2 regions of the Dyella sp. 01N448 genome follow, and region 2 is predicted to be linked to the other one. Evidence: predicted binding sites of a transcription regulator. Region 2 holds the regulator's gene; the other holds the start of a gene.
What was found. The regulator FliA, encoded in region 2, starts transcription of late flagellar genes. The targets are predictions, from matches to a motif close to TAAAGTTTNNCNNNCNNNGGCCGATAA.

Region 1 (14,826 bases), on a different contig from region 2:
GATGTCTTCGACCAGCTCGGCGTTGGCCTGGGTCATGCCGTCCATTGCCATCACCGCGCGATTGACCTGGCCGATGCCACTGACCTGGGACAGCGTGGCGCCGGAAATCTGCGAGACGCGCGTCGATACATTGGCGATGCTGAGCACGATGCCGTCGAGCGCCTCGCCCGAGCGCGTCACGCGTTCGCGTGCGGTGACGACGGCGTCGCCGCTGCGTTCCACCAGGCGACGGATGTCCTTGCCGGCATCCACGCAACGGCGCGCGAGCTGGCGCACTTCGGTGGCCACCACGGCGAATCCGCGGCCACGCTCGCCTGCCTGCGCCGCTTCGATGGCTGCGTTGAGCGAGAGCAGGTTGGTCTGGAACGCAATGCTGTCGACCAGGTCGACGATCTCCGCGATATCGCGGCTGGCCTTTTCGATGGCGAGCATCGAATCGATGGCTTCGTCTGCCACCTGGCGGCCATGCTCGGCGTGCTCCAGGGCATCGCGTGCCGCGGCCGCTGCGCCATCGGCGTGGCCCGCACCCAGTGCGGCGGTATCCGCCATATGGGTCATCGACGCGCTTGTCTGCTCCAGGCTGGCCGCTTGCGCCTGCGTGCGCGAGCTCAGCGCTTCGTTGTCCAAGGCAAGCCGACGCGCGCGTTCGCCCACCGATTCGGCACCGACGCGTACTTCGGTCAGCACCTGGGTGAGCTGGGTATCCATGGAGGCGAGCGCGCCCAGCAGTTTGCCCAGCTCGTCGTTGGAGCCGACGTCGATCGCCTCGCCCAGCGTGCCGGCGGCGATGCGTTCGGCCACCTGCGTGGCGCGCGTGAGGCGTTGCATGAGCGAGCGCATCAGCGCGCCATCCATCAGGATGGTGACGGCGAGCGCCACGCCCAGCAGCACCAGCAAAAGCACCATGCCGTCGCGATCCGCCGCGCGCTGCATGGCCACCTGCTTGTTGCCCTTGGCAAGCGCGGACTGGAACAGGTTGGCGAAGTCGCTCTGCAGGGGCTCATAGGCCGGCTGCACTTCGGTGGTGAGCTTGAGGCCGCCGATATCGAACTGACCCGCATCGAGCAGGGCGAGGGTCTCGTCGATGATGCGGTCGGCTTCGGCGCGATGGGCGGTGGTGAGCTTGAGCGCCTGCGCCTGTTCCTGCGCCAGTTCGCTGCCCAGCAGCGTCTTCCAGTGGCGCTCGGCATCGATGCGATCGGCGTGGATGCGCGTGTGTGCGTCTTCCACCGCCGAGGGCAACTGGGACATCACGGCATGGACCAGCACCTGCAGTGTGCTGTTGTAGTCGTTCTGCACGCGGCCCACGTCGGCGACCGGGCTGAGCGAACCGTCGACCAGACCCTGGATGCGCGTGTCCGCGCGATGCAACTGCACCATGCCGGCCACGCAGGTGATCGCCAGCAGCGACACGATGGCCAGCAGGCGCAACAGCAGACGCTGGCGCAGCGTCAATCCGGTGGTCGGCTTGGAGAACTTGAACATGGGGAAGTCCGGGGTGAGGGAACTGCAAGAGCTGTCGGCTCACCGCGCGGTAACTTTAGCCAAAAATGCAGGAAAAGCGCTTTATCTTCAACTTGTTATGACTGCCTCGCGGGGTCGAGGCGACGCGGAAATCATGGCACGGGAAGATGTCGTCTCCGTGACTTATGTGCTGCACTTCTCATGCTTGAGTCAAAGAAAAACCCCGCCGATGAGGGCGGGGTTTTGGCGGAACGTGAGATGCCGATGCTCAGCTGGCGGGCAATTGCTTGGTGCCGAAGATCTTGTCGCCCGCATCGCCGAGCCCGGGCAGGATGTAGCCGTGCTCGTTGAGCCGCTCGTCGATGGACGCGGTATAGATCTCCACATCCGGATGCGCCGCTTCGATGCGCTTGAGGCCTTCGGGCGCGGCGACCAGGAACAGTCCCTTGATGCGCTTGCAACCGGCGGCCTTGAGCATGTCCACCGTGGCAATCAGGGTGCCGGCGGTGGCCAGCATGGGATCGACGATCAGCGCGATGCGCTCGTCCATGCGGCCGGTGAGCTTCTCGTAATAGGTGATGGGCTCGAGCGTCTCCTCGTTGCGCTGCAGGCCGACCACACTCACCTTGGCCGCGGGAATCATGTCGAGCACGCCGGGCAGCATGCCCAGGCCGGCGCGCAGGATCGGCACGATGGTGACCTTCTTGCCCTTGATCTGGTGCACGGTGAGCGGACCGGCCCAGCCTTCGATGCGCTGCTCGACGGTTTCCAGATCCTTGGTGGCTTCGTAGGTCAACAGCGAAGCCACTTCCGAGGCCAGCTCGCGAAATTCCTTGGTGCTGATGCCGGCGCGGCGCATCAGGCCGAGCTTGTGCTGGATCAGGGGGTGATGGACTTCGACGATTTTCATGGGCAAACCTGGCGGCAGAGTCGGTGAATTGTCACTCACGCGGCGTGATGAGGGCGAGCGGTTTGTCCAGCCGAAGCTCGCGATCGATACCCGCCTTCGCGACCAGTTCCGCATCGTGGCTGACCAGGATCAGCGAGCCGCGATAGGTCGCCAATGCCTGCTCGAGCAGCTGGCGGCTGTCCAGATCCAGATGGCTGTCCGGCTCGTCGAGCAGCAACAGGTCATAGGGTTCACGCGCGCTGTCGAGTGCCAGCAGGGCGAGCTTCACGCGTTCGCCCCCGCTCAGCGCACCGGCGGCCACGTCGGCACGCTCGCCACGCAGGCCGATGCCCGCGAGATATTCGCGATAGCGCGTCGGTGCATGGCCGGGCGACAGCTCGCGCAGGTTCTCCAGAGCGCTGTGTTGGTCATCCAGCAAGCTGTAGTGCTGGTCGATCAGCAGCAAGCGTTCGCCACGCCGGAGTTGTCCGCCGCGTGGGGGTAAACGCCCGGCGATGGCGGCGAGCAGGCTGGATTTGCCGCTGCCGTTGTCGCCGTGCAGGTAAAGGCGTTCGCCCGGTGCGAGATGCAGATTGATCGGCTGGTCATGTCCGTAGGGCGGTATGAAGTCGTGCAATTGGAACGATGCACGCGTCGCCGCATGCTCACCCAGGTCGAAACGCTGGGCGCGATGCACGTCCACGCGAGCACGGGCCTCGGAGAGTTGTTCGTGTTGCCTGGCTTGTTGCAAACGCTGCGCGGTGAGCAGGCGGGCACCGGTGTCTTCCGAGCGCTGCTTGCGTCGATCCAGCAGGATGGTGGGCATGTTCGCGTTTGCACGTTCGCGCTGGGCTTTCTGTTGTTGCCTGGCGAGACGTTGCCGCTCTTCGTGCTGTTTGCGCTCGAGCATCTTCTGCTCGCGTCGCGCCTGATCCAGTTGCCGCCCGGCCGCCTGTTGGTCGGCATCGCGTCGCGCGGCATAGGCGGCGTAGTCGCCGCCATAGCGACGCAAGCCTTGCGGTGAGAGTTCGTCGATGCTTTCCACGTCGGCCAGCAGTGCGCGGTCGTGGCTGATCAGCAGATAGCCGCCCGCGTGTGCCGTCAGCTTTTCGCGCAACCAATGCCGGCCGCGACGATCCAGGTGATTGCCCGGCTCATCGAGTATCAGGAAATGCTGGTCGTGTTCGAACAACTGCGTGAGCTGCAGGCGCACGCGTTCGCCGCCGCTGAGGCTCTCCCATGGCCGTGCCAGATCGCTCGGTAGCGCGGCCTGTTCCAGCCATCGACTAGCCCGTTCGTACACGGTCCAGTCGTCGGCAAGCGCCTGGAAATCCGCAGGATCAACGCTGCCTGCCTCGATCCGGCGCAGCGCATCGAGTTTGTGCTCCACGCCCAATGCCGCAGCGATGCTGCCGCCGAACGCTGGCCAGCGTTGCGGTAGATAGGCGAGCTCGACGGTGCGCGCGACCTGGCCGTGGGTGGGTTCGATCCGGCCAGCAAGGATCTGACCGAGCAGAGACTTGCCGCTGCCATTGCGTCCGACCAGTGCATGGCGGCCAACGGAAAAGGACGTCTCGAGTTTTTCGAAAACGGGATCGCGACCCGGCAAAGCAAAGCCGAGCTGATGGATAAACATGGCTATGGCTGTCATAGACCCTCCGATAGGGGAGTGGCATACGACAAGGGGTCTGGCGCTTAAGCGCGCTGTGGGATGTCGACCGCCCTGTCACTCGTGGCCAGACGCAACGCACCCAAAGTGGGAGCAATCGGTTGGCAGGCGAGCGGCTTAGAGGCGCATGTCGGCGGTGAATCCCTGGAAGGCTTGAGAGTGCGCAGGATAGCAGCAGAACCTCAAGCGGCAATAAAAAGGGCGCCGATAAAACCGGCGCCCTGGTGGCTTGCTCAAAAATGCGATCAATGGCCCGCGTTGGGCGTACCGCTCAGGCAGGCGCTCATGAACTGCTTGCGCTCGTCGCCCTTGAGCGTCTTGGCATGCGGATCGGCATTGCAGGCCTTCATCTTTTCCTGCTGGGTCATCTTGGCCGGTGCGGCGCTTTCGCCCTTCAGGCAGCTGCTCATGAAGGTCTTGCGCTCGTCGCCGGTCTTGCCCGTGGCCTGCTTGTTGCAGTCGGTCATGCGCTGCTGCTGCGAGTTCTTGGCGGGCGCGCTGCTGCTTGCCGCCTGCGGCGCGGCGAAGGCGGTGGAGGCAGCGAAGGCCAGCGCAACGCTGGCAACCATCAGACTCAAACGCGAAGACATGCGGGTACCCTCCTGGATGACATGACCGGCGAACGCCGGCGTCGCAAGTCTATGCCTGCCGACAGGTCGCGTGGGAGGGCGCGCGTGGTCGCCGAGGCGTCCCGTTCAGCAAGCCGGAGGGGGACAGGAGAATCGGACTTTTCTTAGCCTGGCGGGGCGCCAAAGGAAAGGCCACGCCCGTCGCCGGGCGTGGCCTCCCAGGGATTTGAAGCTACCGATCAGTGACCGTGGTCGTGCCCTTGGTCATCGTCGTCGTGATGGCCATGCCCGTGGTCGTCGTCATCGTGATGACCATGGCCTTGTTCGCCGAACAATCCCGGCACGAACAGATCGACCACGAAACCATCGTGATCGGACACGCCAATCGCCTTGCGCACGTCGGTGGCGCTGGCCGCATCGGCCTCGGTCTGCACCGGCGCATCGAGATCGGCGCGGCCGTACTGCATCTTCAGGAAGCGCAGTCGGGCGACATCGTTCATCAGCGCATGATCGAGCACTTGCACGGTGGGCACCTCGCGGCCCGAGTTGCCGGAGCCTGCCGTGGTATAGCCCTGGATCGGGCCAAATGCCTCGGTGTAGAGGAACGAGTAGCGATCGTTCTGCGGCACCGATTCGACCGCATTCCACAGGGCAGGGCGCACGATGTTCTTGCCCAGCTTCAGCTGGTTTTCGCTGTCCTTGTACTTGCCCGAGGCCAGTCCCACCACGTCCACCCAGCCATCGCTGAACTGGTAGGCGTTGAAGTCGCCCACCACCATCAACGGCAGCCACGGATTGGTGCCCTGCAGGCTTTGCACCTGGCGTGCCAGCGAACTGGCTTGCAGGAAGCGCTTCTGACGGTCGCGCACGGCGCTGTCGTCGTTGTCGTCGACGTTGGTGCGAGCCTTCATGTGCACCGAGATCACCTGGAAGCGAACGCCGCGCGCTTCGGCGGTGAGCAACAGCGGCGGATGGTCGTGCACGAACGCGGTCTGGCCGTTGTCGTTCCAGGTTTCGTCGGCGGCCAGCTGCTGCACGGACACCACGCGGACGCGGTCGCTGCGCACCAGGAAGCCCACGTTGATGCCGCTGGGATCGTGTCCGGGCACCAGGTAGGCCTGGTACTTGGCGCGATAGTCGTCACCCAACTGCGTGGCCAAACCTTGTAGCAGCGGCAGGCTCTTCACTTCCTCCACTGACAACACGTCGGGCAACTGCAGCACGCTGCCGATATAGGCGGACAGGCGCTGCGTCTTCAAGGCCACTTCATCGGCCGTCGGCTCCTTGCTGTCGCCGCTGCAGGTAAAGACGGTGTTGAAGTTGGTGTCGCAGAAGCGCTCGGTGTTGAACGCACCGATGCGCAGTGCGTACGGCGCGGTCAGTGAAACGGAGCGCGGCATTTCCGCGACGTGCTTCAAGCTGATCTTGGTCGGGATGAAGGTGTAGGCACCGAAGTCGTAGGAGATGATGCCTTCGGCTCGGAACGTGGTGCCCGCCACGAACGGCGTGTTGAGCGGCACGGCGCCGAAGTCCGCGGTATTCATCTTGAATACTTCCGGGTTGCCGCTCCAGTTGGCTAGCTGCACACCGTCAGGCACCGGCACGCCATAGCGCACGCCGGGGAGACGCAACGAGCGCTTGCCGTTCGCGGTGATGCTCACTTCCGCATACGGCTCGCCGCTGAAACGCTTGTTGCCCGTGTTGATCATGCCGTTCTCGATCACCACGCGCATGCCCACGAAGCACTGGAAGTTGGTTGCGCCGCACGACAGCTTGGTCGGATCGGACGACGGGATCGCATCGCCAAACACCACCGCCTTCGGCAGGCGCGCGCCATGCGAGCTCACCGTCACCACGGGGCTGGTGAGTTCGGGCAACTGATAGTAGTTGGCGACCCTGGCGTCCACGTTCACCACATCGCCCACCGCCACCGTCGGCGTGCTGGAGGTGAACACATAGATGCCGTTGGACGTGAGCGCATCGGCATCGGCGCGTGCGTCGGGCGTCTGCATGGTGAAGCCCGCCGGGCCCACCGCGGTGACGATGTTGCCCGTGGTCTTAACCGGCTTGCCGAGCAGCGGCGAGATCTGATCGCGCCCCTGGATCTGCCAGATCTCGGCAGCAACCGGGATGTCGTAGAGGATCGCGCCGATCGCCGTATCGCGCGACAGCGGAAGATTGCCGCTGGGCTGGCTCAGCTTGACCTCGAAGGCCTTGTCGTCGCTCGGCGTGGTGCGGCCGTGCACCACCACGTTGAAGTTCGCCTGCATCTGCCCTTCGGCGATGCTGACGTTGGTATCGAGCGCGTCGTAGTCATGATTGGCCACCGTAGCCGTGCCATCGAGCGTCGCCACGTGCACCGCGACGCCACCCGTGGGCGCAGGCTGGGTGAGTGAGACGGTGAAAGGCATTTGGACGTCCGCCGCACCGCGCACCGTGGCGCTTGCATCGGCGATGGACAACGCCTGGCCCAGCACGACGCACGAGCTTGCGCTGTTGTGCGGCGCCGTGGGAGACACCACGTTGAAATCCGCCTGGTTGTCGCCGGTGTTTTGCGGCAGGCCCGCGGCCGTGGGCTTGCGGCCATAGCCCTTATCGGCATTCGTGGTGCCGAGCGACGCCAGTGGCGTGCCGGCCTTGTACGCAGAACCAGTGGAGAGGCCGACCTGATCAACCAGCTGGCCCGAACCATCGAGGATGGCCAGACCGCCGTCGTCGGTGACGCCTGTGCTGTACTTGAGATCGCCGGCCACGCTGCCGGAATAACCGCTGCTCGCGCTGTTGGTGAGCAACAGATAGCAGCCCGGCGCGATGGACGTGCCGCTCGGCAGCGTCAGGCGCGTGCCGGTGGTGCCGCTGACGTTGGAGGCGTTGAATTTGTAGCCCGACAGATCCAGCGCCTTGCTGCCGCTGTTGAACAGCTCGACGAATTCGTCGTTGCCGCCGGCGGGGCCACGGACGCGAAACTGACTGATGTTGAGATCTGCCGCTTGCGCAGCGGTTGCCGACAGGGCGAGCAACAGTGCGACTAATAGGGCACGTCGAATGTGCGTTGGTTTCATTAACCACTCCCTTCCTGGGTCCGGGGCGGACCCCATCAGGGAGAGGCTAAGTAGCTATTGCGACAGTTTTGCGAAGGAAGTTGCGGCGGCGCTTCATTTTGCGAAGCGCTTTGCGTTCTGCTGTGTGACCGGCATCGTCGACGTTGCGTGAACGACGCCGGTCATGTCGCTGCCTCAGGCCGCTTCGGCCTTCACCGTCTTGAGCTTGCGCGGCCCCTGCAGCAGGGCCTGACGCACATGCGAAACGACCAGGTCCACTTCGTCGCTGGTCACCAGGAAGTGCGGCGTGAAGCGCAGCGAGTTGGTACCGCCGTGGATCACGCCGACGCCGCGCTCGCGCATGAACTCCTCGATCGAATCGGCGCCGTAGCACTTGAACTCCGGTGCCAGCTCGCAGGAGAACAACAGGCCGGTGCCCTGCACCTTGGTGATCAGGCCGCCCAGTTCGTTCTTGAGCGCATTGAGCTTGTCGACGAATTCCTTGCCGCGCTCGCGGATGTTGTTGCGCACCTCGTCGGTGAGCAGGTCGAGCGTGGCGAGCGCCACATCGAGCGCGCGCGGATTGGCCGTCATGGTGTTGCCGTAGATGCCCTTGCGGTACAGCTCGGCGGTGCGCGCAGTGACAGCCAGCACGGACAGCGGATACTGGCCGGCGTTGAGCGCCTTGGAGAAGGTTTCCATATCCGGCGGCGCGAGTTTCTCGAAGCCCGGATAATCGGTGACCGACAACACGCCGTGCGCACGCAGGCCCGCCTGGATGGAGTCGACCAGCAACAGCGAACCGTGCGCTTCGGTGAGCGCGCGCGCCTTCTGGTAGAACTCCGGCGTCACCGCGCGGCCCGGATCGCCTTCGCCCATCACCGGTTCCAGGAACATCGCCTCGATAAACCAGCCGTTCTTGTCCGCGTCGGCAAACACGGCTTCGAGCTGGGCGATGTCGTAAGGCTGCACGGTGAGCAGCGTGTCTTCGTGGCGATAGCTGGCCAGATGCTGCAGGTAAGTCTTGCGCGTGGAATCGGAATACAGCGCCGGCTTGTCGGTGCGACCGTGGAAGGCGCCCTTGACCACCAGGCGCTTGATGGTGCGACCGGCATAGCGTGCGCCCGGATCGGTCAGCAGCTTGGCATTGACGTCGGCAATGCGACAGGCCAGGCCCACCGACTCCGAACCGGAATTGAGCGCGAGGTAACGCGTATACGGATTGCCGTCGCGGTGGCGGCCCAGTTCGCGATCCATCGCCTTGGCAAAACGCATCTGCGAGATGCTCGGCGTCATCACATTGGCCATCACCTGCGGACGTGCCAGCGCGGCGTCGATGGCGGCGTTGTTGTGGCCAAAGCCAAGCATGCCGTAGCCGCCGTTGTCGTGGATCACGGCGCCCTTGAAACTCACTACCCACGGGCCGCGCGCAGCAGCGGGCAGGTACGGGTTGATGGCATCGTCCGGATAGAAGTTGACGAATTCGGACTGCACCTGCGCCATCTGTTCGGCTTCGTCGAGCTTGAGGAAGTCGCCGAGTTCAGCGCGCAGTTCACGATGACGCGTCACTGCATCGCTGATCGCCTGCACCAGGTCAGGATGACTGCCCGCGTAGCGTTCGATGGTGGCTTCATCGAGGCCACTGGTCTGCGGTGCGCCGCCGAATTCGCGCATTTCGCGCAGCTGATCAATCACACCCATGGGTAACTCCTTCAAAGTCGACTTGCCTGCCGTCCCGATGGCATGCGCATCGATATGTCTACGAATGCGTTGCGGAAACGCGAAACCGTTCAGCGTTTCTCTTGGCCCGTGAGAGCCATGCCGCACTGCGATCCGTCACGGATGTGGCAATGCAACGACTGCCTGAGCATAGCGCGGCGGTGTCGCCGCCGGTACCCCGGGTGACGCTTGTCATGTGTGGTAGCTGACGGGGTCAACTGCCGGCAAACCCTTGCACTGCCTAGCATGGCAGGCAACAAGGAGGAGCCATGAACCCATCTGCCGCAGTGGTGGCCAGCCTGTCTGGCGCAGTCAAACGTTACGGCGCTTTAACGGCGCTGGATGGTCTGGACCTCATGCTGCACCGCGGCGAACTACTCGCCTTGCTCGGCCCCAACGGCGCTGGCAAAAGCACGGCGATCAGCCTGCTGCTGGGCTTGTTGCGCGCCGACGCGGGCAAGGTGGAATTGTTTGGCCAGGATCCGCAGGCGATCGACGCGCGCCGTCGCATCGGCGTGATGCTGCAGTCGGCCTTTCTGCCATCGACGCTGACTGTATCGGAACTGTTACGCCTCACCATGAGCTATTACCCCGCGCCGCGTTCACTGGCGGAAAGCGCGGAGATGGCCGGTGTGACCGATCTGCTCTCCCGTCGCTATGCAGCGCTGTCCGGTGGCCAGCAGCGCCGCGTGCAGTTTGCGCTGGCGTTGTGCGGAAGGCCGGAGTTGCTGTTTCTGGATGAGCCCACGGTCGGCATGGATATCGACGCACGGCAAAAACTATGGGCGGCGATTGGACGACTCATCGCCGAAGGTTGTTCCGTCGTGCTCACCACACATTACCTGGAAGAAGCCGAAGCGCTGGCGCAACGCGTAGTAGTGCTTGGCAAGGGCCGCGTATTGAGCCAGGGCAGCGTGGATGAGCTGCGTGCGCATGTAGCGGTGACGCGCATCCGCTGCATCAGCGATCTCGATGCGAGCGCGCTCGCGCAATGGCCGCACGTATCGCATGCCGAACGCGACGGGACGCACCTGCTTTTGCACAGCGATGCGCCCGAACGCGTGCTGCGCCGCTTGCTCGATGCCGATCCCTTGTTGTCGGAGCTGGAAGTGCGTCGCGCCGGCCTCGCCGAGGCGTTCACCGAGTTGACCCGCGAGAGCGTCGCTGAAAAGGAGGCTGCGTAATGTCCGTGACCGCCATCCACAGCCTGCCATATGAAGGCATGACGTCTCGCCGCCTGCTCGCGGCCTACGCCATGGAGGCGCGCAGCGAATGCCTGCGCTACTTCCGCTCGCCCGGCTTCCTGCTGCCGGTGACCTTGTTTCCCACCATGTTCTACCTGTTGTTCGGCATCGTGATGAATCACAACGCCGATGCGAACACGGCGCGCTATCTGCTGGCGAGCTATGGCGTGTTCGGCGTGATGAGCCCGGGTCTGTTCGGCTTTGGCGTCTCTTTGGCGATGGAGCGTGAAAACGGCCTGCTGACGCTCAAGCGGGCGATGCCGATGCCGCCCGGTGCGTATCTGCTGGGCAAGATGGTGATGGCGATGCTGGCCGCCGCCATGGTGATGCTGTTGCTGCTGGCGCTGGGCATCGGTCTGGCGCACGTGCAGTTGGGCGTGCTGCAGGCGCTGGTGTTCATCGTCACCGGCATGTTGGGCGTGCTGCCGTTCTGCGCACTGGGCATGCTGGTGGGTACGCTGGTGAAAGGTCAGGGTGCGCCGGGCGTCATCAACCTCATCTATTTGCCCATGTCGTTCCTGTCGGGGCTATGGATTCCGCTTTCCGCACTCCCGCAGGCGCTGCAGCGCATGGCACCGGTCTGGCCCAGCGCCCACCTGCAGCAACTGGCGCTGGGTTCGCTCGGGCTGGGTCACTCCAACGCATGGCCGCACCTGCTTGTGCTCATGGCCTATGGCGTGGGTTTCTTCCTGCTGGCGGCCCGGCGCCTGCATCGGGTGGGTTGAAGTAGCATGCACGAAGGGCGGACGGATCACGGGGAGCGGGACACGGTGCGTCAGTGGCTACGAGCTTGGTTTACGCCGGCGCCGGATTCTCTGGCGGCGATCAGCATGCACAAAGGCAAGTCGCCGTGGGTGGATGCGGTGCATCTGCTGTGGTCGGTGTGGGTGTTCGTGATACCCGCGTTCGATCACTACACCTGGCAGTGGGCCTGGATCACTCTCTTCAGTTATCCGCTGTTCCTGGTTCTGTATGCACAGGCTTGCATCGCGTCCCGTCGCCAGTCGCGTTACTACGCCTTGGCGCTGGTCGCCTTGTCGATGCTGCTGCTGCGCTGGTACCCCAGCGGGCTCACCTATTTCGTGTACGGCACCATCATGCTGCGCAGCTGCCGCATGAAGCTGAGCCTCTACATGGGGCTGCTGGCACTCCTCAACGTGATGCTCATCGTCGAGGTGCGCCTGCTGCACTATCCGTGGCAGGCGATCATCTGGATACCCGTCACCTCGATCATTGTCGGCCTGGTGGTGCACGCCGAGCGCCTCAGTGAGGAAAAGGAGGCCGAGCTTCGGTTGTCGCACGATGAAGTACGCCGGCTGGCGGCGCTGGCCGAGCGCGAGCGTATCGGTCGCGACCTGCATGACTTGCTGGGACACACGCTGTCGCTGATCACCTTGAAGCTGGAGCTGTCGCGCAAGCTGTTCGATCGCGATACCGAAGCGGCCAAGCGCGAAATGGCCGAGGCAGAACGCGTGGCACGGCATGCTTTGTCGGAGGTTCGCACGGCCGTCTCAGGCATCCGCGCCACCGACTTGGCCGCCGAGCTTGCCGCGGCGCGACTGATGCTGGAATCGTCGGCCGTATCGTTCGAATGCGGCGAGCTGCCGCCTTCCTTGCCGGTCGAGGTCGAGCGAGGACTGGCACTCGTCCTGCGCGAAGCCGTCACCAACATCGCGCGGCACGCGCGAGCAAGTCGTGCGCGGGTGCTCACCGACGTTGCCAATCAGACTCTGAAGCTGTGCATCCAGGACGATGGACGCGGCGGCATCGATGTACACGGCAATGGCCTCAAGGGCATGTGCGAACGGGTCAAAGCACTGGGCGGCACCCTGGAGGTGCTCTCGCCGGTGGGACAAGGCACCCGCCTGATCATCACCGTGCCGCTGCGTCCGCGCTCGGTATTTCGCGACCTTGGCCAGATCGACGGGACGCCCGATTCGCCCGCGACAGGTTGGTCACCGCAGGAGCGGCAGGCGACATGAGCCGCTGGCTGAAACCGCATCCCGACTCCCTGCTGGGCAGGCTCGGCTCCTCCAGTTACCTGCGCTGGGAGGCCATGGCGAATCTGGTGTGGGTCGCTGCGCTGCTGATCGGGCCGATCACCGATCCCCGGGCCGTATGGACGCGCTGGCTGGTGCCCACGCTGATCTCAGTGCCGCTGTATCTGTATTTGCACTTCAAGGTATACACGGCGCCCTATCGAAAACTGGCCTGGTATGCCGCGGGCATCGCTGTGCTCGGTTTGATGGTGTGGCCTTACAACGGCGTGGCGATCGGTTACGTAGTCTCCTCGGCCATGTGCTTTGCCTACCTGTCGTCGGTGCGTCGCTGGCTGACGGCCTTGGCTATCCTGGCCATGCCTACGGCTATCGTCGCCTATGAGCTGCATGTCTCGCCCTGGGTCATGCTGTTGATCGTCTTCGTGTCGTTGACCTCGGGCTTTGGGCATTTCCTGCGCATGAACAACCAGCGCAAGGACGTGGCGCTGCGTCTGTCGCAGGAAGAAGTACGCCGCCTCGCCACCCTGGCCGAACGCGAACGCATTGGCCGCGACCTGCACGACTTGCTCGGTCACACCTTGTCGCTGGTGGCGCTGAAGTCCGAACTCGCGCGCAAACTTGCGCTGGTCGATGCGGAGCGCGCCCAGCGTGAAATGGAGGAAGTCGAACGCGTCGCGCGCCATGCACTGGCCGAAGTGCGCACGGCGGTGACCGGCATGCGGCGCGGTGATCTGGCCGCGGAACTGGTGTCGGCCCGGCTCATGCTGGAAGCCTCCGGCGTCGGTTTTCATGGCGCTTTTTCCTGCGAGGTCCAGCTGCCCGCCCAGGTCGAAGCGCCGCTGGCCCTGGTGTTGCGTGAAGCGGTGACGAATATCTATCGCCACGCCAAGGCGAACACCGCGCGCGTCGACTTCACCATCGACAGGCACAGCTTCCACATGCGGGTTACGGATGACGGTTGCGGCGGCCTGAGCGTGCATGGCAATGGCGTGAGCGGCATGCGTGAACGCGTGCGTGCGCTGGGCGGCAGCCTGCAGATCGATTCGCCGCCGCGGCATGGCACGGTGCTGACCGTGCAGGTGCCCTTGGGCAAAGAGCAGATGTCGGTCGCCGCGTCCGAGGCGTCCGACATGGAGTTGAACAACAGGAGTGCTGCATGATTCGTGTATTGCTGGCCGAAGATCAGGCCATGGTGCGTGGCGCGTTGTCCGCGCTGCTCAATCTCGAAAGTGATATCGAGGTGCTTGGTTCGGCGGCGGATGGTGAGGCGGCGTGGCGCGAATTGCAGCGCATCAAGCCCGACGTGCTGGTCACTGATATCGAAATGCCTGGCCTGACCGGGCTGGAGCTCGCGCAGCGCATCCAGCGCCATGACATGCCGATCAAGGTCATCATCGTGACCACGTTTGCGCGGCCGGGTTTTCTTCGCCGCGCCCTGGATGCCGGCGTGTCCGGTTATTTGTTGAAGGATGCGCCGGCGGAGAACCTGGCCGAGGCGCTGCGCATGGTCCATCGCGGCGGACGCGCCATCGATCCGCAGCTGGCGCTGGAGGCCTGGTCCGAGGCCGACCCGCTGAACGATCGCGAGCGGCAGGTGCTGCGCCTGGCGGGCGAGGGACAGTCGGCCAACGACATCGCCACCCAGCTCAACCTGTCGCATGGCACCGTGCGCAACTACTTGTCCGAGGCCATCGGCAAGCTTGGCGCCGCCAATCGCATCGAGGCTTATCGGCTGGCCCGGCAGAAGGGTTGGCTGTAGCCGGCGCGTTCGGGAGCAATCGCGGGCGCGCCTTGTCCTGGCCTCGCCACGCCCCCGGCCGAGGGCCCGCCGCGGGTTTTGCGCGATAATGGCCTATTCGACGCCAGTATCCCGCCGTGAAGAAGACCGATTTCGATTTTGAGTTGCCGCCCGAGCTGATTGCGCAGGCACCGCTGTCCGAGCGTTCGGCCAGCCGCCTGCTGGTGCTCGACGTGGATGCGCAGTTGCGCCAGGACCGCATGTTCCGCGAACTGCCGACCTTCCTGCGCGAGGGCGACCTGCTGGTGTTCAACGACACGCGCGTGCTGCCTGCGCGCCTGTACGGTCGCAAGGACACCGGCGGTCAGGTGGAAATCCTGATCGAGCGCGTCACCGGTGCGCACGAAGCCACTGTGCAGCTGGGGGTGAGCAAGAAGCCGAAAGAGGGTGGCCGCATCGAGCTGGCTGATGGCAGCCATGCCGTGGTGCTGGG
Region 2 (14,826 bases):
GTCGCCAGGAAGTGCGCGAGGAAGCGGACTTCTACGGCTCGATGGACGGCGCCTCCAAGTTCGTGCGCGGCGACGCCACCGCCGGCATTTTGATTCTGATCATCAACATCGTCGGCGGCTTCTTCGTCGGCATCTTCCAGCACGGGCTTTCCGCCGGTGAAGCCGCCAAGACTTATACGCTGCTCACCATCGGCGACGGCCTGGTGGCGCAGGTACCGTCGCTGATGCTGTCCATCGCCACCGCGGTGATCGTGACGCGCGTGTCCAAGTCCACCGACATGGGCAAGCAGCTCGTCGGCCAACTGTTCGGCCAGCCGCGTGCGCTCGCCGTGGCGGGCGTGGTGCTGGGCGTGATGGGACTGATCCCGGGCATGCCCAATATCGCCTTCCTGCTGCTGGGCGGCACGTGTGGCGGTGCGGCGTGGCTGATGATCAAGCGCGATCGCGAAGCGGTTGAGCGCGTGGCGAAAGCTGCCGCCGAGGTGCCGCCGCCGGCCGCGCCGACGGAACGTCTCGAACTGGGTTGGGAAGATGTCGCCAGCGTCGATCCGCTGGGCCTGGAAGTAGGTTATCGGCTGATTCCGCTGGTGGACACGCACCAGGGCGGCGAGCTGATGGGCCGCATCAAGTCGGTGCGCCGCAAGCTCTCGCAGGAGCTGGGCTTCCTGGTGCCGCCGGTGCATATCCGCGACAACCTCGATCTTGGTCCCAACACCTATCGCATCAGCCTGATGGGCGTGCCCATGGGCGAGTCCGAGGTGCACAACGATCGGCTGCTCGCGATCAACCCCGGTCGCGTGCAGGAGGGGCTGCAAGGCATCGCCACGCGCGATCCGGCGTTTGGCCTGGAAGCGCTGTGGATCGAACCGGGCCAGCGCGAAACGGCGCAGAGTCTGGGCTACACCGTGGTCGATCCGGCCACCGTGGTCGCCACGCATCTGTCGCACATCCTGCAGAGCCACGCGCACGAACTGCTCGGCCATCAGGACGTGCAGCAGCTGCTCGATCGCCTCGCGCAGACCACGCCCAAGCTGGTGGAAGACCTGGTGCCCAAGCGCCTGTCGCTGGGCGTGGTGGTCAAGGTCATGCAAAACCTGCTGGCCGAGCGGGTGCCGATCCGCAATATGCGTTCCATCGTCGAATCCTTGGCGGAGCACGCCAACCAGAGTCAGGATCCCGGCGCCCTCAGCGCTGCCGTACGCGTGGCGCTCGGTCGCCAGATCGTCCAGGAGATCTCCGGGCTCGGTACCGAGATCCCGGTCATCACGCTGGCGCCGGAGCTGGAGCAGATCCTGCTGGGATCGCTCGCAAATGGCGGCGTAGCGGGCGCCGCGGTGGAGCCAGGCCTCGCCGACCGCCTGCAACAAGGCGTTGCCGACGCTGCGCGCAAGCAGGAAATGAGCGGCGAACCGGCCGTTTTGCTGGTCGCGCCGCAGCTGCGTCCGTGGCTCGCACGCTTCACTCGCCATGTGGCACAGAACCTGCACGTACTGGCTTACAACGAGGTGCCGGACAACCGCCGAGTGCGTTTGGTGCAGGCATTGGGTCGCTGAATCAAGCAGACGAGAGAGGGAATAGGGATGAGTAGCGAGGGCGCAAACATCGAGTCGTTGGCGAATGGGCAGTACGTGCCACGAGGCACGGCCGCGCAGGTTCGCCGCTCGTCCCTCGTCCCTGTTTCGCGGAGCAGCAAGGCATGAAGATCAAGCGTTTCGTGGCCCCGGATATGCGCCAGGCCATGCGTGAAGTGCGCGAAGACCAGGGACCGGATGCGGTGATCCTGTCCACGCGCCGGATGGACGACGGCATCGAGATCATCGCTGCCGTGGATTTCGACGAAGCCCTGGTGCGCGAAGCCGCGCGCCACGGTGCGCCGCTGGAAGTGGAAAACCGCGCACCGGCTGCCGCCGCGTCGCACCGCGATGTGGAAGCCTCCGTTGCACGCCGTGCCGACGTCATGCCGCCGCCGCTGCCGACGGCGAACCGTCACGAGGACGATGGCGTGACCGTGTCGCTCTCGCGTCGCGCCACCGCCGCGCCGCGCATGGAGCCGACGATCGAAACGCTGGGGGCCCGCAAGCCGGCCGCATCGCAGGCCAAGGCGCTGGAAGAAAAATCCGCATCGGTGGAATCTGCGCAGGCCAATGTGGCTGGCGAGGTCACCGCCTCGATTCACCCCTTGCTCGAACGCGCCATGCAGGACACCGCACGCGTACGCGCCGAACTGGGCAGCCTGCGCGACCTGCTGGAAACGCAGCTGTCCAGCCTGATCTGGAACGACCTGGAACGCCGTCAGCCGATGCGCGCCCGCGTGCTGCGCGAAATGACGCGGCTCGGCATCGAACCGGATGTGGCCCGTCAGCTGGTCGGCGAGTTGCCGGTCGAGATCAACGCCGAGCAGGCGCGCTATCTGCCGCTGGGCGTGCTCAGCCGCAGCCTGTCGATCAGCCCGCGCGACCATTCGGAGCGTCGTGGCGTGACTGCGCTGGTCGGTCCCACCGGCGTGGGCAAGACCACCACCATCGCGAAACTCGCCGCGCGTGCGGTGATGCGCAACGGCGCATCGCAGGTCGCGCTGGTCAGCACCGATCACTACCGCATTGGCGCCGCGGCGCAGCTGGAACATTACGGCCGCCTGCTCGGCGTGCGCGTGTATCCCGCCTACGACGCCGACAGCCTGCGCCATGTACTGGAATTGCTGCGCGGCCACCACACCGTGCTGGTGGATACCGCCGGCCTGGCCGGCGGCGATCCGCGCCTGGCCGAACAGCTGGAAGTGCTGGGCAACGGCGGCGATCTGCGCGCCTGCCTGGTGATGGCGGCGAATGCACATGCCTCGTCGCTGGACGAAGCGGTGCGCGCCTACCTGCCGGTCAAGCCGCACGCCTGCATTCTCACCAAACTCGACGAGGCTCCCAGCCTCGGCGGCGCGCTGTCGGTGCTGATCCGTCACCGACTCGCGCTCGACTACGTCACCGATGGACAGCGCGTGCCCGAAGACATCGCCACAGCCGATGCGCGGGTGCTGGTGTGCCGTGCCGCGCAAGTGCTCAAGGGCACGGCGCCGGCCGATGACGTGGTGATGGCGGATCGCTTCGGACTAGCGGTGGCAAGTGCATGAGCGGTGTCTTTGCAATGAACCAGGCGATGGGGTTGGAAAGCATGCTGCGTGCGCTGACCGAACGACATAGCCGACAGGCGCCGGTCCAGGACCAGGCGTATGGATTGAGCGGCTCTGCGCCGCGCAAGCGTTGCCGCGCCATCGCGGTGGCCGGCGGCAAGGGCGGCGTGGGCAAGACCACGGTATCGGTGAACCTGGGCATGGCGCTCGCCGTGCAGGGTCACCAGGTGATCCTGCTCGATGCGGACATGAGCCTGGCCAATATCGACGTGCTGCTCGGCCTCACGCCCACGCGTCATATCGGCCACCTGCTCGACGGCGTCTGCTCGATCGAGGATCTGCTGATGACCGCGCCGCACGGCCTCAAGGTGGTACCGGCCGGTTCGGGCACGCGTCGACTGGCGCAGCTGGGGGCGGGCGAGCACGCGGCGGTGATCCGCGCGTTTGACGATCTGGTGACACCGCCGGACTACCTGGTGGTGGATACCGCCGCAGGACTTTCCGACAACGTGGCGATGTTCGCCGCCGCTGCCGATGACGTGGTGGTGGTGGTGTGCGACGAACCAGCTTCGCTCACCGATGCGTATGCCTTGCTCAAGGTACTCAGCCGCGATTTTGGCGTGCGCCGCTTCCGCATGGTGGCGAACATGGTGCGCAACCTGGGCGAAGCCAGGCAGCTGCATCAGAAACTCGCACGAGTTTGCGATCGCTTCCTCGATGTGGCGCTGGAATTCATGGGCCATGTCCCGCATGACGAACGACTCAAGCAGGCCATCCGTCGCCAGAGCGCGGTGGTGGACCTGTGGCCGTCGAGCCGGTCGGGATTGGCATTCAAGCAATTGGCGGGTGCGGTCGATACATGGGGTGAACCCGAGCGACTGGGCCTGGATCGCATCGCCTTTTTCAGCAGGCAGGCCGCAGTAGCAACGGGGTGGTGACATGAGTGTGGCTTCCGAATATCTGCAGCTGACGCGGCAGAGTGCCGACGAACTGGTTCGCCAGCACGCTCCCTTGGTGCGAAGGATCGCCTATCACCTGATGGGTCGATTGCCGCCCAGCGTGGACGTGAGCGACCTGATTCAGGCCGGCATGATCGGTTTGCTGGAGGCCGCGCGCAATTTCACCACCGGCAAGAATGCGAGCTTCGAGACGTTTGCGGGTATCCGCATCCGTGGCGCGATGCTCGACGAATTGCGGCGCACCGACTGGACCCCACGGTCGGTGCATCGAAAAGTGCGCGAAATGGCGGAGGTTGTTCGTCAGATTGAAATCGAAACCGGTTCTGATGCCGATGACGCCGAAGTGATGCGGCGACTGGGCATGGGCGCCGAGGAATATCACCAGGTGCTGGCCGACGCGGCGAGTGCACGCCTGCTCAGCCTTTCCGCACCGGACGATGCGGATGGTGGCGCAGCGTTCGACGTGGCCGACGGCGACAGCCTGAGCCCGGCGGACAGTGTCGAGCACGAAGGCATGCGCGAGGCCCTGGTGGAAGCCATCGGCGGCCTGCCCGAACGCGAGCAGCTGGTGATGTCCCTGTACTACGAGGAAGAACTGAACCTCAAGGAGATTGGTGCGGTGCTCGGCGTGACTGAATCGCGCGTGTGCCAGATCCACGGCCAGGCCATCGTGCGCTTGCGAGCGCGGATGAGCGGTTGGCATGAGGGGCAGGAGAGGAAGGCTGGAAAACGTAAAGGGGCGAGGGGCGAGTAACAAGGGCGCGAGCCCGGACGGTCGCTGCGCCGATCAGGGTCGAACCGACGTTCGGTCGTTGCGTCCGCGCAATTCGTCCCTCGTCCCTGTTCAACACAAGTCATATCTACGCGCAGCGGAGAAAGCGTTTGGACAAGAATATGAAGATCCTCGTGGTGGACGACTTCTCCACCATGCGGCGCATCGTTCGCAACCTGCTGGTCGAGCTGGGTTTCAGCAACGGCCTGATCCAGGAGGCCGACGATGGCGAGAACGCCCTGACCATGTTGCGCAACAACGCCTTCGACATGGTCGTGACCGACTGGAACATGCCCAACATGACGGGCATCGACCTGTTGCGCGCGATCCGCGCCGAGCCCTCGCTGAAGGGCATGCCGGTACTCATGGTGACCGCCGAGAACAACCGCGACCAGATCATTGCCGCCGCCCAGGCCGGCGTGAACGGCTACATCGTCAAGCCGTTCACCGCCGCGACCCTGCAGGAAAAGCTGAGCAAGATCTTCGAACGTCTGGCCGCCAGCGGAGCCACCGCATGAACGCACAAGTTTCCCTGATGGCCGGCGAAGCGATGCCGCCTGAACTGCATGACCTGCTCAACAGCGCTGATGGTGCTGCCTTTGAAAAGGCCCTCGACGCGCTGGTGCGCGAGCGCGAACAGCGCGTGTTCCGCGCACTCGGCCTGCTTGCGCGCGATCTGCACGATGCGGTGCGCCGCCTCGGCGGCGACCTCGCCCAGGAAGGCGTGCCGGGCAGCGTCGCCGATGCACGCAAGCACCTGGAAGACGTGCTGGAAATGAGCTCGCAGGCCGCGCATCGCTCGCTCGATTTCGTCGAGCGCATGCGTCCGCAGGCCGACGCGCTGGCCGAGAACGCCGGTGCCGTGATCGATGGCACCACTGAAGGCGAAGTTGCGCATGTGCTGGCGACGCAGTCGCAGGCGTTCGCCCATGCTTGCCGCGATGGCCTCGCCGATTTCGTGGTCGCGCAGTCGTGGCAGGACCTTTCGGGTCAGCGCATCAAGAAGGTGGTGAATTTCATCGGCAGCGTGGAGAACTCGCTGCTGGAACTGGTGAGCCTCACCGGCGCGCTGGCGTCGGGCGAAGCCGCCGCCGGCCCGGTCAAAGTCACCAGCCAGGATGAGGCGGATCGTCTGTTGAGCGAATTCGGTTTCTGATCGATGGATCCCTCGTTCGACAACGAGTTGCGCGACGATTTCCTGGTGGAAGCCGGGGAACTGGTGCAGCGCCTGGGCGATCAGCTGATCGGGCTGGAGGCCTCGCCGCGCGACGCCGAACTGTTGAACGCGGTGTTCCGCGCGTTCCACACGGTGAAGGGCGGCGCGGGCTTTCTTGCGATCGAGCCGATGGTGCAGCTGTGCCATCACGCCGAGGATCTGCTCAACGTGGCGCGCAACGGGCAGTTGCTGCTCGATGCCAGCCGCATGGATGCGCTGCTGGAAGCGTTGGATCTGCTCAACGACATGATGGCGGCGCTGGCCGGCGGCACGGCGATGGCGATGCCGCCCGCTGGCCTGCTGCAACGCCTGACGCCGGGCAAGGCCGCTGCACCGGCGCCCAAGCCGGTGGCCGCGCCGGTAGCGCCGCCGCCGAGCGACGGCACGATCGACGATTCCGAATTCGAGGCCCTGCTCGACAGCCTCTACGGGAACAGCGGCGCACCGGGTGCGCCCGCGGCGGTGGCCGAATCGGGCAGCATTTCCGACGACGAATTCGAAGCCTTGCTGGACAACCTGCATGGCAAGGGCGGCCAGCCTGGCGCGACGACGAACGCGGCCGTCGCATCGTCAACCGCAGGCACGATCTCGGACGACGAGTTCGAATCGCTGCTCGACAATCTTCACGGCAAGGGCGGACTACCGGGCGCGAGCGCGCCGGCATCCGCTCCTGCCCCCGCACCTGCTCCCGCCGCCGCACCGGCTAAGCAGGCGGCGCCGGCGCCCGAAAACACCGTGCGCGTGGACACCGCCCGCCTCGACGCCCTGGTGCACCGCGCCGGTGAGCTGGTGCTGGTGCGCAACCGACTGCTGAGCCTGGCGGCCAAGACCGGCGATGAAACGCTCGAGCTGGCCGCCACCGAACTCGATCGCGTGGCCGATGCCTTGCAGAACGCCGTGCTCGGCATGCGCATGCAGCCGGTGGGCCGCTTGTTCCAGCGCTTTCCGCGCATCGTGCGCGATCTTTCGCGCCAGCTCGGCAAGGAAGTGGAACTGATCCAGGAAGGCGAGGGCACCGATCTCGATCGCAGCCTGGTCGAAGCGCTCGCCGATCCGATGGTGCACCTGATCCGCAACGCGCTCGATCACGGCGTGGAAATGCCGGACGAACGCGAACGCGCCGGCAAGCCGCGCAAGGGCAAGGTCACGCTGGGCGCGAGCCAGCGCGGTGAGCGCATCGTGATCACCGTGTCCGACGACGGGCGCGGCATGAATCCCGAGATCCTGCGCCGCAAGGCGGTGGAGAAGGGGGTGATGGATGAGGCGCAGGCTTCGCGCCTCACCGAGAACGAATGCTACGAAATTATTTTCCGCCCTGGCTTCAGCACGGCCGCCACCGTCTCCGACATCTCCGGTCGCGGCGTGGGCATGGACGTGGTGAAGACGCGCGTGGTGGAGCTGGGCGGCACCTTGTCGGTGCGCTCGCAGCTGGGCAAAGGCAGCACGCTGGAGCTGGCCGTGCCGCTGACGCTGGCGATCCAGCGCGTACTGATGGTGCGCGTGGGCTCGCGTCTGCTTGCGCTGCCGCTGAGCAATGTCGATGAAGTGTTCGAACTGGCCTCGGGGCAGCAACAGCAACTGGACGGGCGTGCGGTGGCTTCGCATCGCGGCCGCGCGCTCGCGCTGGCCAACCTTGGCGGCTGGATCGGTGTGGACGCTGCGCCGGGTCGCCACGTAGTGGTGCTGCACATCGGCCATATGCGCCTGGGCTGCCTGGTGCATGAAGTGCTTGGCCGCGAAGACGTGATGGTGAAACCGCTCGGCCCCCTGTTCGAAGGCGTGCCCGCCGTGGCGGGCGCCACCGTTACCGGCGACGGCCGTCTTGCGCTGGTGATGGATCTTGCCGGCTTGTCCGGCAGCGACGGTCAACTCCTCCCATCCCTCCGAGTGAATACCTGACATGGATCTGGTAAGTCTCATCGGGACGATCCTGGCCTTCGTGGTCGTGATCGTCGGCACCATCCTCAAGGGTTCCAGCGTGGAAGCGCTGTGGAATCCGGCGGCGTTCGTGATCGTGTTCATGGGCACCATCGCGGCACTGCTCGTGCAGAACTCCGGCAAGGTGCTCAAGCACGCGATGTCGATGTTCCCGCTGGTGTACAAGCCGCCGCAGCACCAGCCATCGGATCTGATCAGCCGCATCGTGGGCTGGAGCGAAATTTCGCGTCGCCAGGGCCTGCTGGGCCTGGAGCCGCAGATCGACGCGGAAAACGACACCTTCGTGCGCAAAGGCCTGCAGCTGCTGGTCGACGGCAGCGAGCCCGAGGCCATCCGCGGCGTGCTCGAAGTCGAAGTGGGCGCGCGCGAACACCATGATCTGGCCGGCGCGAAAGTGTTCGAGCAGGCAGGCATCTTCTCGCCGACCATGGGCATCATCGGCGCGGTGATGGGCCTGATGGCGGTGATGCAGAATCTGGCCGATCCGAGCAAGCTGGGCCACGGCATTGCCGCCGCGTTCGTGGCGACGATCTACGGCGTGGCGCTGGCCAACTTGTGGATGCTGCCGATGTCGGCGCGCCTGAAGGCGCTGATCCACAAGCAGACGCAGATGCGCGAAATCCTCATCGAAGGCCTCGTCTCCATCGCCGAGGGCGCCAACCCTCGCCAGATCGAAGCGAAGCTCCAGGGTTACCTGGCGTAACGGAGGCGCAGCGTTGTGGCCAGGAAGAAGAAACACCACGAAGACCACGTCAATCACGAGGCCTGGGCCATTCCCTACGCCGACCTGATGACGCTGCTGCTCGCCTTCTTCGTGGTGATGTACGCGGTCTCGGTGGTGAACGAAGGCAAGTACCGCGTGATGTCCAACTCCATCATCGAGGCGTTCAATGGCTCCAGCCACGTGATCGCGCCGATGCCGCAGACGCGTGCGCAGCCGCACAATGTCGATCCGGCGATTGCCTCGCCGGGGAGCCAGCCGGGCGCGGCGACCATCCCGGTAAGCGTGCCCATTCCGGGACGTCCGCAGATGGTGCGCGCCGTGGATACCCGTGCCGCCTCGCCGGTGGAGGAGAAGCGCAATCTCGAAGTGATCCGCGACCAGGTGGTGCGCGCGCTGCAGCCCTTGATCGACAAGCAGATGGTGATCGTGCGCAAGACCACCTCGTGGCTGGAAGTGGAGCTGCGTACCGACATCCTGTTCCCCAGCGGCGTGGCGAAACTGTCGCCGGAAGCCAACGAAGTGCTCAACAGCATGGCCTCGATCCTCAAGCCATTCCCCAATACGGTGCGCATCGAGGGCTATACCGACGACAGGCCGATCAACACCGCGATGTATCCGTCCAACTGGGAGCTGTCCGCCGCCCGCGCGGCGAGCGTGGCGCGCCTGTTCACGGAGCAGGGCGTGGATCCGACCCGCCTGGGCATCATGGGCTGGGGCGAATACCACCCCAATGCCGACAACGCGACGGAAGACGGTCGCAATCGCAATCGCCGCGTGCTGATCGTGGTGCTCAGCGAAGAAGGCGAGCCCAAGCGATTGGAAAACAATGCACCAGGCGCAGGCCAGCTCACCGCCGACAGGCAGGGCGCCCCGGCTCCCGCAGCCTCTGTCGCGTCCCCGGCCAGCGCCGCCGTGGTCGCCAACACCAAGCCCGCCACAGCCGTGCCCACGGTGGAAGTGGTGGCGCCACGGTTGATCGACGAAGTTCCGGTGAACCAGGTAATCCTCGCCAAGCCCCAGCGCAGCGTGCCGGAGGACGTCGACTCCGGTCCGGAAGTGACGCCACGCGCCAGTCTGCCCAACGTCGCGGCGGGCGCGATCACCGTGGGATCGGCCCACGTGGCCGCGCCGGAGCATGGCCCGTGATTTGCAAGCCGGTAGTACCCAACACCCATTCCACCGTCGGGGAGCCATCGCCATGAAACATGTACAGAACGCCCAGCACTGGCTGTCCTTCCGCATCGGCGGGCAGTTGTATGCCGCGCCGCTGACGCAGGTGAGCGAAGTGTTGCGCGATGGCGAGCTGACCCCGGTGCCGGGTTCGGCGCACGACGTGCTGGGCATCCGTCACCTGCGCGGCCGCATTGTGCCCGTGCTCGATGGACGCCGGCGCCTGGGGCTGCCCGACGAAATGCGTGTCGACCCATTCCAGGTGCGTCAGGTGATGCTCTCGCACGGTCCGCATCTGGTCGGCATTCGCGTGGACGCGGTTGGCGACCTGCTGGACGCCGCAGCCGCCGATATCGCACCGCCGCTGCCGGGCGCCATGGCGCGTGAAGACGATCCCGTGCACGGCGTATTGCCATCACAGGGCGGCTTCGTAGCCTTGCTGGATGTGCGCCGCCTGTGCCGCTTGCCGCTGGAACAAGAAGCGGCCTGACCCAACCGACATCGGGCAAGGCTATCCTTGCGCTATCCGGGACGACGTCGTCGTCCCGGACACGCCGCGGTGTAGAGGAGATGCCCATGTCGTCGCAAGACCCCACTTTGCCCGCCGTGACGGCGAGCCAGCGCGCCGTGGTCATCATCGCCGCGGCATCGGTGCTGGCGTTGCTGTACTTCGGGCGTGAGGTGCTGGTGCCGATCATCCTGGCGCTCTTTCTCAGCCTGCTGATGGCGCCATGGGTGCGCTTGTATCGCCGCATCGGCCTGGGCCACGGCATGTCGGTGATGATTGCGGTGCTGGCGCTGGTGGTCATCGTCACCGGCACGACGGCGATGATGGGCACGCAGGTGGTGCATGTGGCGCGCAGCCTGCCGCAATACGAGGCGACCATTCACACCAAGGTGCAGTCGCTGCGCGAACAAACGGTGGGACGCCTGGATCTCCTCAGTGGCGAACTGGGCAAGGTGATCGACGAATCCGGCCAAGGGTCGGCACCTGTCACGGGTGCGGCCGCGCCCCCTTATCTGACCAACGCGCCTGCCGTGCCCAAGCCGGCATCAACCGCGACCAAGCTGCCTAGTGCGCCGGTGTCGGTGATCACCCGGGTGCTGTCCACCGCGTGGGTCCCGGTGGAAACGGCGGGCATCGTGCTGGTGGTCCTGATTTTTGTGCTGCTGGAACACGAAGCCCTGCGCGACCGCTTCATCCGTCTCGCCGGCGGTGCGGACCTGCGCGCCACCACGGCCGCGATCAACGATGCAGGCGAGCGGCTCTCGCGCTTTTTCATCTCCACTTTCTCGGTCAACTTTGGCGTAGGCGTGGCGATCTGGCTGGGCCTGGCCGTCATCGGCGTGCCCAGCGCCCTGCTGTGGGGCCTGCTCACGGCGGTGATGCGCTTCGTGCCTTACATCGGTGTGTGGCTGGTGGCTGCCGTGGTGAGCTTGTTCGCGGCCGCCGTGGCGCCGGGCTGGTCGCTGCTGCTGATGACAGTGATGTTGTACCTGGTGGTCGAGATCATCGTGTCGCAGCTGATCGAGCCGTTTCTGTACGGGCACACCACGGGCCTGTCGCCACTCGCCGTCGTAGTGGCCGCGATTTTCTGGAGCTGGTTGTGGGGTCCGGTGGGCCTGCTGATGTCCACGCCGCTGACGCTTTGCCTGGTGGTGGCGGGCCGTCACGTGCAGGCGTTGAACCTGCTCAATATCCTGCTCGGGGACACGCCGGCGCTGACCATGCCGCAACGCGTGTATCAGCGCGCCTTGTCGGGCGATGCGAGCGAGATCTTGAGCGAGGCGCGCGAATTCCTGAAACGCAAAAGCTTCGCCGCATATTGCGACGCGGTGCTGCTGCCCGCGTTGCAGCTGGCGCGCATCGACCTTGCGGCTGGCGCGATCAGCACCGAACAGCAGACCGCGGTCAAGCGCGCCATCGTGACCGTGGTGGAGACGCTCGACAGCCATGAAAGCAAATGGGCGCGCTGGCGCCGCCGCAGCTCGGTGCTCGAGAGCGTGAGCATCGGCCGCAGCCTGCGCCAGCATCGCGAAGATGCGTTCGGCCGCTGGCAGGGGCCGCTCGCCGTAGCGCCGCGCTCGGTGGTGCTTTGCCTGGGCCTGGGTTCGGTGGCCAGCGACTTTGCCACTGAACTGCTCACCCGCATCCTGCGCGACCTGAATATCGATGCGCGCCATCTTTCCGTCGAGGATTTCGCGGCCTTCGACGCCGAGCCGCATCCGGAAGCCACCCCCAATGCCGTGTCGATGGTCTACATCGTCAGCACCCACCCGACCAAGGAGCGCGAGAGCTTCGATGAGGCGGTTGCGTTGACTCACCGCGGGATTCCGGATGCCTGCCTGGTCGGTGTGTTCTTTCCCGAGCCCCTGGCGGCGACGGAAGTGGAGCCGCCGGTCAATGCCGAGCTCAACGAAGTCGTCACGTCGCTGGAACAGGCGGCGCAGCAGGCGATTGCGCGCTTTCCGGAAGGTGGCGTGGAGCGCGAGCAGCGCAGTGCTGCGATCTGAAACGGCGCTGACGCCGCACAATGGACCCGCCGCGACGCAGCTTTTTTGACACGCGGCCCGGGTGCCGTTCTGCGTATTTCTACGTAGATCCAGTAGGTGGATTTTCGCTTGTCCGGCTCCTTTGATCCGTAGAGGCTGAGGCCGTGCGGGCAGTGCTGCTGCCGCACGAAACGCGCATGCCGTCGCGCCACGCCCGGAGCTGTCATGAAACGAATCGCGCTGTATTGCGCCCTGTTGGCTGCGCTATTGGCCCTGCCACTGCATGCCACGGAAACCGGCGTCGGGCGCTCCATCACGGGTATGCAGGCAACGTCGTATTCGGGCCTGATTCCCCCGGCCCCCGGGCTGACCTGGCAATACGGCTACGCGTATTACGACGGATCGATCAGCGCATCCAAGCAGGTGCCTATCGCCGGCGGCGGCTCAGCGCTTGGCCTCAAGGCGGAATTCCAGCTGGCCACGATCACCGGCCTGTACATCTGGAAGACGGCGCCTTCGTCGTGGAATTTCGCCTCGATGATGACCATGCCGTTTGCCTACGTCGACGCCAACGTCAACGCACGGCTCGGCGGCTTCAGCGCGAGCAAGTCGTCCCACGTGCTGGGGCCGTACGACTTGTTCTTCGCGCCGGTCATCGCCAGCCATCATTTCAGCCAGACGCAGCACATGTCGTTCTCGCTGTACTTCTATGCGCCCACCGGCGACTACAAGGATGGCCGCCTGGCCAATGCCAGCCTCAACACCTGGACTTTCTCGCCCACCATTGGCTATACCGGGTTGTTCGACCAGGGCTCGCTGGAATGGAGCGCCACCACGGCGGTGGATTTCTACACCAAGGACAAGGCGACCAATTACCAGAACGGGTCGGTGTATCGCCTCGATACGCTGCTGGTAAAGCGCTTTCCGACGGGTTGGGGCATCGGCGCCGTCGGCGGCTGGATTTATCAGCTGGAAAACGACACGGGACCGACGGCCGATCTCCTTGGCGGCTTCAAGGGACACGCACTGGCGGTCGGTCCGATGGTCAACTACCTCAAGAAGTGGCAGGGCGGCCAGGTCGAATTCTCGCTGCGCTGGCTGCACGAATTCGATGTCACCAATCGACTGCAGGGCAACCCGGCGATGTTGTCGGCCACGGTCACGCTCTGACTGTTCTGTGCGAACGATTCAGGCCTGGCCGCCCACGTAACGGCGGCAGTGGTCCAGATAATCGCGCTCATGCATCGACAGCAGGCCGGTCACGGCCTGCCATAGCCACGACGGTGCATCGAGGGTGCGCGAATGATTGCGTTGCAGTTCCTGGCACCACGACTTGCGCGTCGCCGCATCCATCTGGCGCGAATGGGCATGTCCCACCACGTGGGCCAGAAACGCCGCCACGCGGCGCGCCTGTTTGCGATGCAGGCGGGCGATGTCGATCTTCAGATCCTGCGGCAGCAGTTCGCGCACAAACACCGGCTTGTCCAGCAGATGCGCGGGACGCATGCGATTGCCCAGCGCCGGCGACAGATGTTGTGCGGCGAGCACGACGCGCTCGGCGTGATCGCGCGGCATGCGCACGTGTTTGGCGCGCGGCGCGATGGATGCGGCCGCTTCCTTGATGTCGATCAGGCACAGATCATCGCCCTCCACGGCATTGCCATCCACATCGAGCAAGGCGGCATAGCGCAACTTGCCCAGTGAGCTGCAGCCCTTGCGCCAGTACGCGGCATCGAGCACGTTCACCTCGCCAGTGGGATCGCGCTGCCGCCACTGCTTGGCGAGCGCATCCAGCTCAGGCTGCTGGAAGATGGCCTGGATGGCTTTGCGCTCTTTGGCGACGATCGGCCAGAACTCGCTGCCAAGCGGCAACTCAAGTCCGGCCCCGTTGGTGCGTTCGTTGGCGAGCGACTTCCAGCTGCGCTTTGCCGCTTGCTTCATCACCAGCTTGATGGTGCCGGGCATGCCCGGTTCGGAATCGTCGGTTTCCGGAAACGCCGCTTCGTAGCCGTCGAGCATCGCCTCCATCATGTTGGCGGTGGTGATGCCGGGCAGGTCCGAGCCTCGTGCCGCCATGGCGAGCGAGAGCGCGAGCCGCACTAGGTCATGCGCGGGATTGCCGATCACGCTCTGGTCGAAATCGCGTATCTGGATGTGCAGTTTGCCCTGGTCGTCCGCCACCGGGCCGATGTTGCCGATATGGCAATCGCCACAGATCCAGATCGCCGGCCCCACCGGCAGGCGCGGTGCCGCGCGCGAGTCCAGCCATGCGTAGAACTGTGCCGTGTTGCCGCGCACATAGGCATGCGCCGAGCGGGCCATCTTGGTGTTGCGTCGTTTGGTCAGTGCGTCCTGGCGCTGCGCCGGCGGCACGTTGGAGTTGCGGGTACGGGACATGGGCGATCCTGTGAGTACAGAATCACTGTTGCGGAC

Region 1: a site for FliA is predicted at 1,517-1,543, ahead of AC1DKY_RS05000 (methyl-accepting chemotaxis protein). Genes of this name have one in related genera too.

Annotation. Positions count from the first base shown of each region.
Region 1 covers NZ_JBFTQX010000003.1:205,603-220,428, forward strand. Annotated here, with positions in the region: gene AC1DKY_RS05000 (methyl-accepting chemotaxis protein) at 1-1,485, opposite strand, end outside; gene upp (uracil phosphoribosyltransferase) at 1,733-2,374, opposite strand; gene AC1DKY_RS05010 (ATP-binding cassette domain-containing protein) at 2,406-4,004, opposite strand; gene AC1DKY_RS05015 (PsiF family protein) at 4,268-4,612, opposite strand; gene AC1DKY_RS05020 (lamin tail domain-containing protein) at 4,831-7,653, opposite strand; gene AC1DKY_RS05025 (aminotransferase class III-fold pyridoxal phosphate-dependent enzyme) at 7,828-9,333, opposite strand; gene AC1DKY_RS05030 (ABC transporter ATP-binding protein) at 9,621-10,535, shown strand; gene AC1DKY_RS05035 (ABC transporter permease) at 10,535-11,320, shown strand; gene AC1DKY_RS05040 (sensor histidine kinase) at 11,426-12,577, shown strand; gene AC1DKY_RS05045 (sensor histidine kinase) at 12,574-13,755, shown strand; gene AC1DKY_RS05050 (response regulator transcription factor) at 13,752-14,354, shown strand; gene queA (tRNA preQ1(34) S-adenosylmethionine ribosyltransferase-isomerase QueA) at 14,471-14,826, shown strand, end outside.
Region 2 covers NZ_JBFTQX010000011.1:42,832-57,657, reverse strand. Annotated here, with positions in the region: gene flhA (flagellar biosynthesis protein FlhA) at 1-1,553, shown strand, start outside; gene flhF (flagellar biosynthesis GTPase FlhF) at 1,697-3,121, shown strand; gene AC1DKY_RS16880 (nucleotide-binding protein) at 3,118-4,059, shown strand; gene AC1DKY_RS16875 (RNA polymerase sigma factor FliA) at 4,061-4,834, shown strand; gene cheY (chemotaxis response regulator CheY) at 4,963-5,370, shown strand; gene AC1DKY_RS16865 (protein phosphatase CheZ) at 5,367-6,008, shown strand; gene AC1DKY_RS16860 (chemotaxis protein CheA) at 6,012-7,967, shown strand; gene AC1DKY_RS16855 (flagellar motor protein) at 7,969-8,709, shown strand; gene motD (flagellar motor protein MotD) at 8,725-9,876, shown strand; gene AC1DKY_RS16845 (chemotaxis protein CheW) at 9,929-10,390, shown strand; gene AC1DKY_RS16840 (AI-2E family transporter) at 10,477-12,414, shown strand; gene AC1DKY_RS16835 (SphA family protein) at 12,619-13,563, shown strand; gene AC1DKY_RS16830 (DUF2252 family protein) at 13,582-14,790, opposite strand.